DNA from 3 places in the Agrobacterium burrii genome. Region 2 is predicted to be linked to each of the others. Evidence: riboswitches for the same ligand, from Rfam matches in the RefSeq annotation. Region 2 holds a riboswitch; each other region holds the start of a gene.
What was found. A riboswitch is a leader RNA that binds a small molecule or an ion and turns the genes downstream of it on or off. The one in region 2 is predicted to bind cobalamin.
Positions count from the first base shown of each region.

Region 1: linked by a shared signal. The riboswitch ahead of JZX89_RS02585 (acyl-CoA thioesterase) and the one ahead of nrdH (glutaredoxin-like protein NrdH) in region 2 are both predicted to bind cobalamin.
Region 3: linked by a shared signal. The riboswitch ahead of JZX89_RS06200 (ABC transporter substrate-binding protein) and the one ahead of nrdH (glutaredoxin-like protein NrdH) in region 2 are both predicted to bind cobalamin.

Region 1 is NZ_JAFLNA010000001.1:497,492-501,624, reverse strand. It holds gene JZX89_RS02595 (methionine synthase) at 1-272, opposite strand, end outside; gene JZX89_RS02590 (DUF1852 domain-containing protein) at 300-1,283, opposite strand; cobalamin riboswitch at 1,638-1,844, shown strand; gene JZX89_RS02585 (acyl-CoA thioesterase) at 1,943-2,779, shown strand; gene JZX89_RS02580 (LysR family transcriptional regulator) at 2,782-3,663, shown strand; gene JZX89_RS02575 (HlyD family type I secretion periplasmic adaptor subunit) at 3,745-4,133, opposite strand, start outside.
Region 2 is NZ_JAFLNA010000005.1:5,440-9,572, forward strand. It holds gene JZX89_RS10850 (ABC transporter permease) at 1-532, shown strand, start outside; gene JZX89_RS10855 (ATP-binding cassette domain-containing protein) at 532-1,314, shown strand; gene JZX89_RS10860 (nucleoside triphosphate hydrolase) at 1,311-1,940, shown strand; cobalamin riboswitch at 2,074-2,297, shown strand; gene nrdH (glutaredoxin-like protein NrdH) at 2,557-2,778, shown strand; gene nrdI (class Ib ribonucleoside-diphosphate reductase assembly flavoprotein NrdI) at 2,791-3,189, shown strand; gene nrdE (class 1b ribonucleoside-diphosphate reductase subunit alpha) at 3,177-4,133, shown strand, end outside.
Region 3 is NZ_JAFLNA010000002.1:577,669-581,801, forward strand. It holds gene argE (acetylornithine deacetylase) at 1-733, opposite strand, end outside; gene JZX89_RS06195 (GNAT family N-acetyltransferase) at 962-1,840, shown strand; cobalamin riboswitch at 1,880-2,115, shown strand; gene JZX89_RS06200 (ABC transporter substrate-binding protein) at 2,276-3,307, shown strand; gene JZX89_RS06205 (FecCD family ABC transporter permease) at 3,304-4,133, shown strand, end outside.

The DNA.
Region 1 (4,133 bases), on a different contig from region 2:
CGAATTCTGACGGTCTCGCGTTTTTCAAAATCAACGCCGCCAAGGTGCTCGATGAAGGTCGTGACGAAATGCTGGCGTGTTTGCTCGCCATCGCTGACGATATCGATGCCTGCCTGTTGCTGATCATCCAGGGACAAGCGCAGGGCATCCTGCTTGCCCTCGGTCAGTTCCTCATCCTGCAATTTCCAGGGCGACCAGAGTTTCTCAGGCTGCGCAAGCCACGAGGGTTTCGGCAAGCTGCCGGCGGTTGACGTGGGCAACAGTCTGTTCATGATGTGCGACCTTATGTGTTTTGGTTGTCAAAGGGCGTGATTGGCAGACCACCGCTCGAGAACGGTCCTGTAAGGTTTGATAAAGTGCTCCTCAGCAAACCGTCCCTGCTCTACAGCCAGCCGGCTGCGCTCTTCACGGTCATAGACAATCCGGGTAAGCGAATAATCCTGATGTTTCAGATTGGGCTGATAACAGGCCCCTGCTGCGGAATTGGCGTTGTAAATCTCAGGCCGGTAGATCTTCTGAAAAGTTTCCATCGTGCTGATGGTGCTGATGAGCTCCAGATTGGTATAATCGTCGAGCAAATCGCCGAGAAAATAGAAGGCAAAAGGCGCGACGCTGTTCGGCGGCATGAAAAAGCGCACCTGCAAACCCATTTTTTGGAAGTAATGGTCGGTCGAAGACAATTCGTTCTGCTGGTATTCGACACCCAATACGGGATGCTGATTTCCCGTCCGATGATATGTTTTGCTGCTTGAGGCACTCAGGCAAATGACTGGCGTCTTTTGAAAATGCTCTCTGTAAGCCTGTGAGTTCAGGAAACATTTGAACAGGTTTCCATGCAGGTCGCCAAAATCCTCTGGCATGCCGAATGACGGGCGATCCTTGTTGTAAGCCGGCAGCACGACGCTGAAGTCATAATCCCGGACGTAAGAGGAAAAGTTATTTCCAACGATGCCTTCGATGCGCTCGCCCGTCTTTTGATCAACAATATTCGTTTTCAGGATTTCAATCAGGGGAAAGGCATCATCATTGCTTTCAGCATCAACTCGCATCTCAACTGAAATTATCTCAAGTTCGACGCAGTAGCGATCGCCTTTCGGATTATCCCAATGCGCCAGCGCGTTGAAGCGATTGTCAATCATCTTCAGGGCGTTGCGGAGGTTTTCCTGGCGGTTCTCGCCCCTGGCCAAGTTGGCAAAATTCGTCGTGACACGCGTATTTTCTGACGGGCGATAATCCTCATCAAAAGAAATACTCTTTATATTGAAACCGAAAGTCTTAATCATCGCGATAGGACGCCCAAAATCCCGAGATACATCCTGACGTTATTGACGTAAATTTCAGGACGCACCGGATGTTATTTTCCATTGTCTCAGTGGACAATTTTTAAACTGTCCCGACCCGAGAGCGGTGCGCGTTTTGTGCCTGAGAGGCCGATTGAATAAAAATGGTATTATCTCACGGAAGTATGAGCCCTGCTCATGATTTGGGTATGAGAGGCGATCCGCCAGAGAATTTGGGAGGCCTTTGTCCTCCGAACCTCATGGTGATGGGCCGAATGTTCCATATCTCGGTCGACGCGATAACCGTCACCTCCCCAAAACCGATGACGAATGCCTTGACCCCTTCAACGACATACGACATTGGTTCGTCATCGTGGTTCTGCGGGCGAAAGTCCGGAGCTAAGAGGGAATTCGGTCGGGGCTTTACTGCCTTAAAGCCGAAGCTGCCCCCGCAACTGTAAGCGGCGAGCGAAAGTCCATCCATGTCACTGAGGCAAGCCTCGGGAAGACGGACCAGAGCGACGACCCGTAAGCCAGGAGACCTGCCGCGATAGATAACGTCCACGGGCGGGGTGTCCCGGAGTGCCGCTTTCGCGATCGCATTCCCGTGCCATCGTCTCTGCGTCATGCCACTACCCTGCCGCAACCTGATGGCAGGGCCGATGACAGAAACCGCGACGATGGAAAAGCCTGCTCAGCGCGGCTCGATAACCAGTCTCATTGATATCGTTTTTCCCGGAGATACCAACCATCACGGCACCCTCTTTGGGGGAACCGGACTTGCTCTGATGGATCGCGTTGCCTTCATCGCGGCGACCCGGTTCGGGCGGGTGCCGTTCGTGACCGCCTCTTGCGAGCGCATCAATTTCAGGCAGCCGGCACGCATCGGGCACATCGTCGAATTCACGGCCAGACCGGTCAAAGCCGGTCGACGTTCCCTGACGGTCGACGTCGAGATGGTGGCGGAGACCATCGTCGGCCATCAGCGGCACATCTGTACGCGAGGCACCTTCCATATGGTCGCCATTCCGGAGGGCGAGAACGCCGCGAGCTATGCTTTGCCTGCACTCGTTCCCGTGGAAGCGCCGGATCTCACGGATATCGTCGCCATGGTCGAGATCGTGTTTCCGGATCAGGCCAACAGCGCTGGCCGGATGTTCGGGGGCGAAGCGATCGCCTACATGACCAAAGCCGCATTCGTTGCAGCGTCGCGTTACTCCGGCAAGCTGGTGGTGCTGGCCTCATCCGAGCGCATCGACTTCGCAAGGGCCGTCGAGATCGGTGAGATCGTCGAGGCGGAGGCACGCGTCGAGCGCGTTGGCCGCAGTTCTATGTCCATCGAGACGAAACTCTGGTCCGAAAACCTGCTGACTGGCGAGAGGCATATTACGGCCACCGGACATTTCACCATGGTCGCAGTCGACACCGACCACCGGCCGGTTCCTGCCCACGATAGCGCCTCTACAGACGTTACTCCTCGTCACCATGGGCGGGCATAACCATGCTGGACAGGCAACATCTATCGATCCTGCGGGAAGTCGACAGCCTGGGCAGCCTGACGGCGGCGGCGGAGCGGCTGAATGTCTCCCAGTCCGCTCTCAGCCATACGATCCGCAAGCTCGAGGAGCGCTATGGCGTGGCGATGTGGGAGAAAGACGGTCGTAACCTCCGCCTCACCGAGGCCGGTCGCTATATCGTAACGCTGGCGCAGCGCGTTCTGCCCCAGATCGAAAGGGCTGAAAATGTCCTGTCGGATTATCGCCACGGCCAGCGAGGCTCGCTTAGGATCGGCATGGAATGCCATCCTTGCCATCAGTGGCTTATGGGCGTCACAAAGCCATATCTCATGGAATGGCCGGATGTGGGCCTGGAACTGAAGACATCATTCGCTTTCGGCGGCGTGGCGGCCCTCACAGGATATGAAATCGACATCCTGATCACGCCGGACCCGATCGAGACGCTTGGCATCCATTATTTGCCGGTATTCGACTACGAGTTGGTACTTGCCGTGCCGGCTGATCATCCACTGGCGCAAAAACGCCATGCAGAACCTGTGGACCTGCTGAATGAGACACTATTCACCTATCCGGTACCGCCGGAGCGGCTGGACATATTTATCCAGTTTCTGGTGCCCGCCAACTGTCGGCCGCGTCATCACCGGAATGTCGAGACGACTGAAATGATGCTTCAACTCGTCGCGGCGGGCCGCGGGGTCAGCGCCATTCCCGACTGGCTTGTACGTCGGGAAGCGGCAGCGCTCGGTGTCCGCCCCGTCCGCATTGGTCCGGACGGCGTACAGAAAAGCATCCATCTCGGATTAAGAGATGGCGACGACGATGTGGATTTCATCGCCGGGTTTGTTGAGACGTCGCACCGAAGATGAACGTCAGGATCCGGGGGTAAGTGCCGCTACATGACTCTTACCCTCGGCCGATATTCCGGCGCGATATGGCCCCCTAACGCTTCACTCTTCCCGGAAGGCCCTCATGATCTGGTCGGTCAGCGGCTTGCTGAGGTAGGAGATCATGGTTCGCTCGTCGGTCTCGATATAGACCTCAACCGGCATTCCCGGCTGTAGCTTGGCGGCTAATGTCCCGAGCGCATCGGGTGAGAAGGAAAGCGTCGTTTTATAGAATGGCAGCCCGGTCGCCTTGTCTACCGAGGTAGCAGCAGAGACCATATCGACCTTGCCTTTCACCTCAGGCGTCGTCTGCTGGTTGAAGGCAATGAAGCGCATGCGCGCAGGCTGGTGAACATTGATCCGGTCGACATCGGTCGGGGCAATTTTTACATCGACGCGCAAATCTCCCGCTTTCGGGACAAGTGACATGATGGCTGCTCCGGAGCCGATGA
Region 2 (4,133 bases):
GGATATCGCCCAGCAGGCACCTATCCTGCAATTCTTCGGCTATAATCTCCGTATCGGCAGCGCCGTTTTCACCTATGGCGTCATCGCCATGGTTCTGCTCGTTGCTCTGCTCTGGTATGTGCTCAACCGCACCGCCTGGGGCCGCCATCTTTATGCGGTGGGCGATGACCCGGATGCCGCCGAACTGGCCGGCGTTAACGTCAAGCGCATGCTGACGACCGTCTACACGCTGTCCGGCCTCATCTGTGCCTTCGCGGGCTGGGCGCTGATCGGCCGCATCGGTTCGGTTTCGCCGACCGCCGGTCAATTTGCCAATATCGAATCCATCACGGCTGTGGTCATTGGCGGCCTATCGCTATTCGGCGGACGCGGCTCCATCATGGGCATGATCTTTGGCGCCTTGATCGTCGGTGTCTTTTCGCTCGGCCTCAGGCTCATCGGAACCGACCCACAATGGACCTATCTGTTGATCGGCGTCCTCATCATCATGGCTGTCGCAATCGACCAGTGGATCAGAAAGGTAGCAGGCTGATGACAAAAGAACCCATTCTCACAGCACGCAATCTCGTCAAACGCTATGGTCGTGTGACCGCGCTCGACCGTGCCGATTTCGACCTCTATCCGGGTGAAATTCTGGCCGTGATCGGTGACAATGGCGCCGGCAAATCCTCTCTCATCAAGGCTATCTCCGGTGCGGTAACGCCCGATGAGGGAGAGATAAAGCTTGAAGGCCAGACCGTGCAGTTCCGCTCACCGATCGAGGCGCGCAAGGCAGGTATCGAAACCGTCTATCAGAACCTTGCGCTGTCGCCGGCGCTTTCCATAGCCGACAATATGTTTCTCGGCCGGGAACTTCGCAAACCCGGCATTCAGGGCAGCCTGTTCCGGGCGCTGGACCGTCCGGCCATGGAGAAGTTCGCCCGCGATAAACTGTCGGAACTCGGCCTGATGACCATCCAGAACATCAATCAGGCCGTGGAAACCCTCTCCGGTGGCCAGCGCCAGGGTGTGGCGGTGGCACGTGCTGCGGCCTTCGGCTCCAAGGTCGTCATCCTCGACGAACCAACGGCCGCACTTGGTGTCAAGGAGAGCCGCCGCGTTCTTGAACTCATTCTCGATGTGCGCTCGCGAGGGATGCCGATCGTGCTTATCTCACACAACATGCCGCATGTGTTCGAGGTTGCGGACCGCATCCACATTCACCGGCTGGGCAAGCGCCTGTGCGTCATCAATCCGAAGGACTATTCCATGTCCGACGCCGTCGCTTTCATGACCGGTGCAAAGGAAGCGCCGAAGGAAACGCTTGCCGCATGACGCTGAAGCTTGAGACGATCGCCGAAGACGTTCTTCGGCGGGCAGACGGTAAATTCCGTTTTATCATTGCCATTGCCGGTCCCCCTGGGGCCGGCAAATCCACGCTGGCGGATGCGCTTTGTGATGCTTTGCTGGCGCGGGGCGAAACGGCCGCCGTGCTGCCCATGGATGGCTTCCATATGGACAACGGCATCCTTGAAGAGCGAGGGCTGCTGTCGCGCAAGGGCGCGCCCGAAACCTTCGATGTGCGTGGCTTCCTCGATATCGTCTCCGCCGTCCGCAAGGGCGGGCAGGAGGTGCTTGTTCCGGTTTTTGACCGCTCCCGGGAAATCGCCATTGCGTCCGCCCGCGCTATCGTACCTGAGACACGCTTCATCCTGGCTGAAGGCAATTATCTGCTACTGAACGAGGCGCCGTGGACGAGGCTTTCCGAGAGCTTCGACCTCACCATTTTCGTCGGGCCGTCTGTCGCAGTCCTTGAAGAGAGGCTGCGGAAGAGATGGCAGGGTTACGGTCTCGATGCGGCTGCGATCCACGCCAAACTGTTTGAAAACGATCTTCCGAACGGCAAAAGGGTGATCGAGAACACCCGCCCCGCTGATATTCACATCGATATCTGGGAATAGATTAACGCTTTTCCGTCCTTCAGCGGCAAGGCGCATTTGCCGTTAAGCCTTTGTTGACCATGTGTTGAATCTTTTTGATCCACAGGGTGGGGCTTTTGTGTGTCTATTCATTGACGCAAAAATTTCCTCATATACTATATGTGGTGTTCAAGGTTCTTCCGATTCGCAAGGATTGGGAGCTAAGACGGGAATTCGGTGCGCAACGCCATCATGGTGGAGCAATGCCGAAACTGCCCCCGCAACTGTAAGCGGTGAGCATCGTTCCGATTTGAGCCACTGGAGTCAAAAACTCCGGGAAGGCCGGGATAGATGTTGTGACCCGCAAGTCAGGAGACCTGCCTTGAGCGCAAACGTCCACGGGCGGGGTGTCCGGAAGGAAGGTATGGCGCAAATGAATTGCGTTCGCCCTTTTCTGCCCCCTCCAGAACAAGCTTCGGGGTGAAGTCATGCCAGTGCATTTTTTTGAATTCCTGCGCTCGTCGGCGTAGAGAGTGATTTTTTGCGGCTGAGTTACAGGCCGTTCGCCTCACCTGAATGACAGACCCGTCGCCAGCCGATTGCGACTGCAATCGGCAATGTTGAGCCGTGCGTGAAAGCGGCTTCGAAAGAGGAAATTATGACCGTCACCGTTTACAGCAAGCCCGCCTGCGTCCAATGCACCGCCACCTATCGTGCGCTGGACCGCATCGGCGTCCCCTATGAAATCGTCGATATTTCCGAAGATGCGGATGCGCTCGATCATGTCCGGGGTCTCGGTTACATGCAGGTTCCCGTGGTCGTCGCCGGCGAACGCCATTGGGCGGGTTTCCGGCCGGATATGATCGGCGCGATCAGCTAAGGCGGCAGCGTGATGGGGCTGATCGTTTATTATTCCAGCCGCTCTGAAAACACGCATCGTTTCCTTCTGAAACTGGGGCGGCGATTGTTTCGCCTGCCGCTCGGCGCCGAGGAGGACGTGCCTCATGTGTCTGAGCCATATGTGCTGGTCACCCCCACCTATGGGGGCGGCGGCACCAAAGGGGCCGTGCCGAAGCCGGTCATCCGGTTTTTGAACGAGCCCTCCAACCGAAATCTCATTCGCGGCGTCATCGCGGCGGGAAATACGAATTTTGGCGCAGCCTTCGCATCCGCCGGAGATATCGTCGCGCGCAAATGCGCCGTGCCGTTTCTCTACCGTTTCGAGCTTCTCGGCACGGAGGAAGATGTCGCCAACGTCAAACATGGATTGGAACGATTTTGGACACGCTGACCTCGAGCGCCGCGCTCAACAAGGACGCCAAACAGCCGGCAGCCATAACCCAGAAACCGCTGGATGCGGGCCTGGACTACCACGCGCTGAACGCGATGCTGAACCTCTATGACGAGAACGGAAAGATCCAGCTCGACAAGGATCGCCTTGCGGCCAAACAATACTTCCTCCAGCACGTCAACCAGAATACCGTCTTCTTTCATAACCTACGGGAAAAGATCGATTATCTGGTGACGGAGGGATATTACGAACAGGAGGTGCTGGATCAGTATTCCTTCAATTTCGTCCGCGATCTATACGACGAGGCCTATACCCGGAAATTCCGCTTTCCGACTTTTCTCGGGGCGTTCAAATATTACACCTCCTATACGCTCAAGACCTTCGACGGAAAGCGTTATCTAGAGCGCTACGAGGACCGCGTCTGCATGGTGGCGCTGGCTCTGGCGCGCGGCGACGAACAGCTTGCCCGCGATCTGATGGACGAGATCATTTCCGGCCGCTTCCAGCCGGCGACCCCCACTTTCCTGAACGCCGGCAAAAAAAGCCGTGGCGAACTGGTTTCGTGTTTTCTGCTGCGCGTGGAAGACAATATGGAAAGCATCGGCCGCTCCATCAATTCGGCCCTGCAGCTTTCCAAGCGCGGTGGCGGCGTGGCGCTGTCCCTGACCAATATTCGCGAGTTCGGAGCGCCGATCAAGCAGATCGAAAACCAGTCTTCCGGCGTCATTCCCGTCATGAAGCTATTGGAAGACAGCTTTTCCTATGCCAACCAGCTTGGTGCGCGTCAGGGTGCGGGCGCGGTCTATCTGCATGCCCACCACCCGGATATCATGCGTTTCCTCGATACCAAGCGCGAAAACGCCGACGAAAAAATCCGTATCAAGACCCTGTCGCTCGGCGTGGTAATCCCTGACATCACCTTCGAACTCGCCCGCAACAACGAG
Region 3 (4,133 bases), on a different contig from region 2:
TGATGTTGATTGCCTGCCCGCCTTTGACCGTGCCAATCTGCAAGGAGGAGTAGGGCGGTTCGAAGGTCGCTTCGAACGGTCCCCGCGTCAGCACATCGGCGGTGTCGACTGCTTTCGCCATGATGCCTGTCATCAGGTGAATGGCGTTCACCCCCTGATCTGGACGCGACGAGTGGCCTGACCGACCACGCAGCGTGATGCGCGCTGCGGCCTTGCCCTTGTGGGCGCGAACGGCGCGCATATTGCTTGGCTCGCCGATGATCGCGCCTGCCGGCGGGGCGCACAACTCCGGCAATCTGGCGATGAGATGGGGAACGCCGCGACAGCCCGCTTCTTCGTCATAGGAAAAGGCGATATGTATCGGTCGTTTCAGCGACATGCGCGAAAATGCCGGTGCTGCGGCGAGAACCGTGGCGAGAAAACCTTTCATGTCTGTGGTGCCGCGTCCGTATAGCCGGTCGCCTTCGGTTCTGAGCGTAAACGGATCGGAGGTCCATTCCGGTTCACCGGCCGGCACCACATCCATGTGGCCGGAGAGGATATAACCGGCGCGATCGGCTGGACCAAAAGTGGCGAAGAGATTGGCGCGGTCGCCCTCCGGTCCCGGCAATAGCGAGACTTTCGCGCCGTGGCTTTCCAGATAATCCGCAATCCATCCGGCAATATCGCCATTGGCGGTTCCGACGATGGACGGGAAGGCGACGAGACGCTCAAGGATTTCGATTGCGTTCATGGTCTTCCCCACTGGCCGGCCGTTTATGCTGGCCGGATTATTCATCGCAGAAGCTTAGAGTGGCCGACGGCGTTTATCTGCTGAAATGCCGACGATTTCGGTAGATTGTTGTGTCCTTCCAGTGCTTTCAGAAAATTCGTGCTGGCGAGGCTGGTTATCTTCGGATGTCATGGGCTGGGCTGCCGGGACCCCAAGGTTCCGCGCCGGAGGGAATGAGAGCCGTTTGCTATGGAGCTGCTCAAAGTCGATAGTTTCGAATTGCGGACCGTGGATATCGCCGATGTGGAGGCCGATCATCTGCATGCCTTGTCCATGGCTGTCGGATGGCGTTATCACGCCAATGAATGGTGTTTCCTGAGGCAATGCGGCGTCGGCCTTGCCGCACTGGATGAGATCGACCGCGTCGTCGCAACCGCCATGCTTTTTCCCTATGATCCGAATTTCGCGACGCTTGGCATGGTCATCGTTTCTCCCCGCCTGCAGGGTCGGGGCGTCGCACCCTGGCTTGTGCGGCAGCTTTCGGCAAAATATCCTGCCGCCGCCTTGCGGTTGAATGCAACGGAGGTGTCGCGGCGACTTTTTTCCTCGCTGGGTTTTGCCGGAGATACGGAAAAGGTGCATCTCCTGCGGGGCAAGGCGCATTGCGCTATCGAGACGCCGCAGCTCGGCAGAAAACAGCGGATCGAGCCGCTTTCGGAAGATCAACTTTCTGCCGTGGAGGATCTGGATCAGGCAGCTTTCGGCGTTTCGCGCCGGGGCGTCCTGCAACGTCTGCTGCGGGAGAATGCCGGTTACGGCCTGTTCGAGGCGGACCGTCTTGTCGCCTTTGCACTGCGCCGGGCGGCGGGGCGGGGCCATATTGTCGGCCCGGTCGTTGCGGGTGACGAGGCGGATGCGATCGCGCTGGTCAGGCGGCATTTTGCCGATCTGGAGGGGCAACTTGTCCGGCTCGACGCCGTGCGCGACAGCGGTCTTCTCACCGATTTTCTGGCGCAATCCGGGCTGGTGGAGATCGAAACACTCACCACCATGTCGAAAAACGCGCCGCAACCGGCCGGTTTTGGTGCGGGACAAATTTTCGCGTTGGCAGGCCCGTCTTTGTGCTGAGCTGCGGCACTATCGCAATTGACGCCCCGCTTCTTGCGCCGTATGTGAGAAAGCGACGGTTCCTGCAGCCGAAAGGCGAAGGGATTAATAGGGAACATGGTGCGGGTGATGATGATCGCCCAATGCCGTGGCTGCCCCCGCAACTGTAAGCGGATTGCCGTTCATCCTCGTGACGCTTCAAAGGCGTCATGCCACTGCATTCTGTGGAATGCGGGAAGGCAGATGAGCGGCGTAAATTCGTGAGCCAGGAGACCTGCCGTCAAAATATGAACCATCGTTACGGGCGGGGAAGCCCGGAGGAGGAAATTGTAATGTTATTTCATAACATTTGGTTTGCGTCCCGTCGTTGTTCTCCGTACAAGACGTTCCGCTGTTGCTGCGCGTTCTAACGCCTGCTGCTCTGGAACAAGCGATTTAATTTCGACTGGAGAACACATGTTTATTTCTGGACGCCTGCCGGCCTATGCCGGCTTTCTGGCCGCTGCGCTTGCGGCTTTGCCTGTCGCTTCCGCCCATGCTGCGCAAACGGTCTATCCCCTGACGATCAACAGCTGCGGTCAGGACATCACCTTCAAACAGGCGCCCGCCCGCACCGTATCCGTCGGCCAGAGCACGACCGAAGTGCTCTATCTTCTCGGCGTTGCCGACAGGGTGGTAGGCACCGCGCTGTGGATCGGCCCGGTTCTGAAGGGTTACGAGGAAGCCAATGCCAGGGTGGAGCGGCTGGCCGACAATGATCCGAGTTTCGAGGCCGTCGTCGGCAAGAGGCCGGATCTGGTGACGACGCAGTTCCAGTGGCAGATCGGCCCGGAAGGTGTTGTCGGTACGCCGGCGCAATTTGCCGAGCTGGGTATTCCCGTCTATACCTCGCCTGCCGATTGCGTCGGCAAGGACAATTCCGGCGGCGGTGACGGCGTGCGCAAGACCGGTTTCACCATGGATCTGATCTATCAGGAAGTCCGCGATCTCGCCAAGATCTTCAACGTGCAGGATCGCGGTGAAGAGGTCGTTGCCGACCTGAAGAAGCGCGAGGAAGCCGCCCGCGCCAAGATCGCCTCGGCGAATGGCAAGCTTTCGGCCGTCTTCTGGTTCTCCAGCGCCGAACTGGATATCGACCCTTATGTAGCGGGCCGCCATGGCGCGCCTGGTTACATCATGTCGGCACTCGGGCTGACCAATATCATCGAAAGCGATGAGGAATGGCCGACCGTCGGCTGGGAAACCATCGCCAAGGCCAACCCGTCTGTCATCGTCGCCGGCAAGATGGACCGTCGTCGTTTCCCCGCCGATGACGTGGCGGTCAAGCACAAGTTCCTCGCAACCGATCCCGTGGCCAGCATCATGCCCGCCGTCACGCAAGGTCATGTCTTTGACATGGATGCGCAGGCGATGAACCCGACCATCCGCACGATCGAAGGCATTGAAACGCTGGCCGAAGCGATCTCGGCTGCCGGCCTCGCCAAGTGAACGGTCTTTCCGTCAATCTCGGCAGGGCGGGGCTGGCTTTTGCCGCACTCGCCCTGCTGCTCGTCGCGCTGATGGCCGGAGCGGCGATCGGCGAGACCGCCATTCCGTTCGATGTGGTGGCGAAAACCATTGCCAACCGCGTCTTCCATGCGGGTTACCCGCTGGAGCCGCTGGATGAAGGCATCGTCTGGAGTTACCGTCTCAGCCGCGCCGTTGTTGCCGCCTGTTGCGGTGCTTCGCTGGCGCTTGCCGGTGCAGTGCTGCAATCGCTTCTGCGCAACCCGCTTGCCGATCCCTATATTCTCGGCATTTCCGCAGGCGCTTCCACCGGCGCGGTGGCCGTGGCGCTCTTGGGTTTTGGCGCAGGGTTCCTGACCATGCCGGCTGGCGCGCTGATCGGAGCTTTCGTGGCGTTCTCGCTGGTCAGCCTGCTGGCGGTGCGGGCGGGACACGGCAACAGCGCCATCATTCTGGCGGGGGTGGCCGGTTCACAGTTATTCAATGCCATGACCTCGTTCATCGTCACCAAATCCGCCAATGCCGAGCAGGCGCGCGGTATCATGTTCTGGCTTCTGGGCAATCTTTCCGGTGTGCGCTGGCCGGATGTCTGGCTGGCTCTGCCGGTCTGTATTGCCGGTCTTGCGGTGTGCCTCTGGTATTCCCGCGCGCTGGATGCCTTTGCCTTCGGCGGTCAGGCAGCCGCCTCGCTTGGCATTCCGGTGCGCCGGACCTATGCGGTGCTCATTTCGGTTTCGGCGATCATGACGGCGGTCATGGTGTCGCTGGTCGGTTCCATCGGCTTCGTCGGTCTCGTCATTCCCCATGC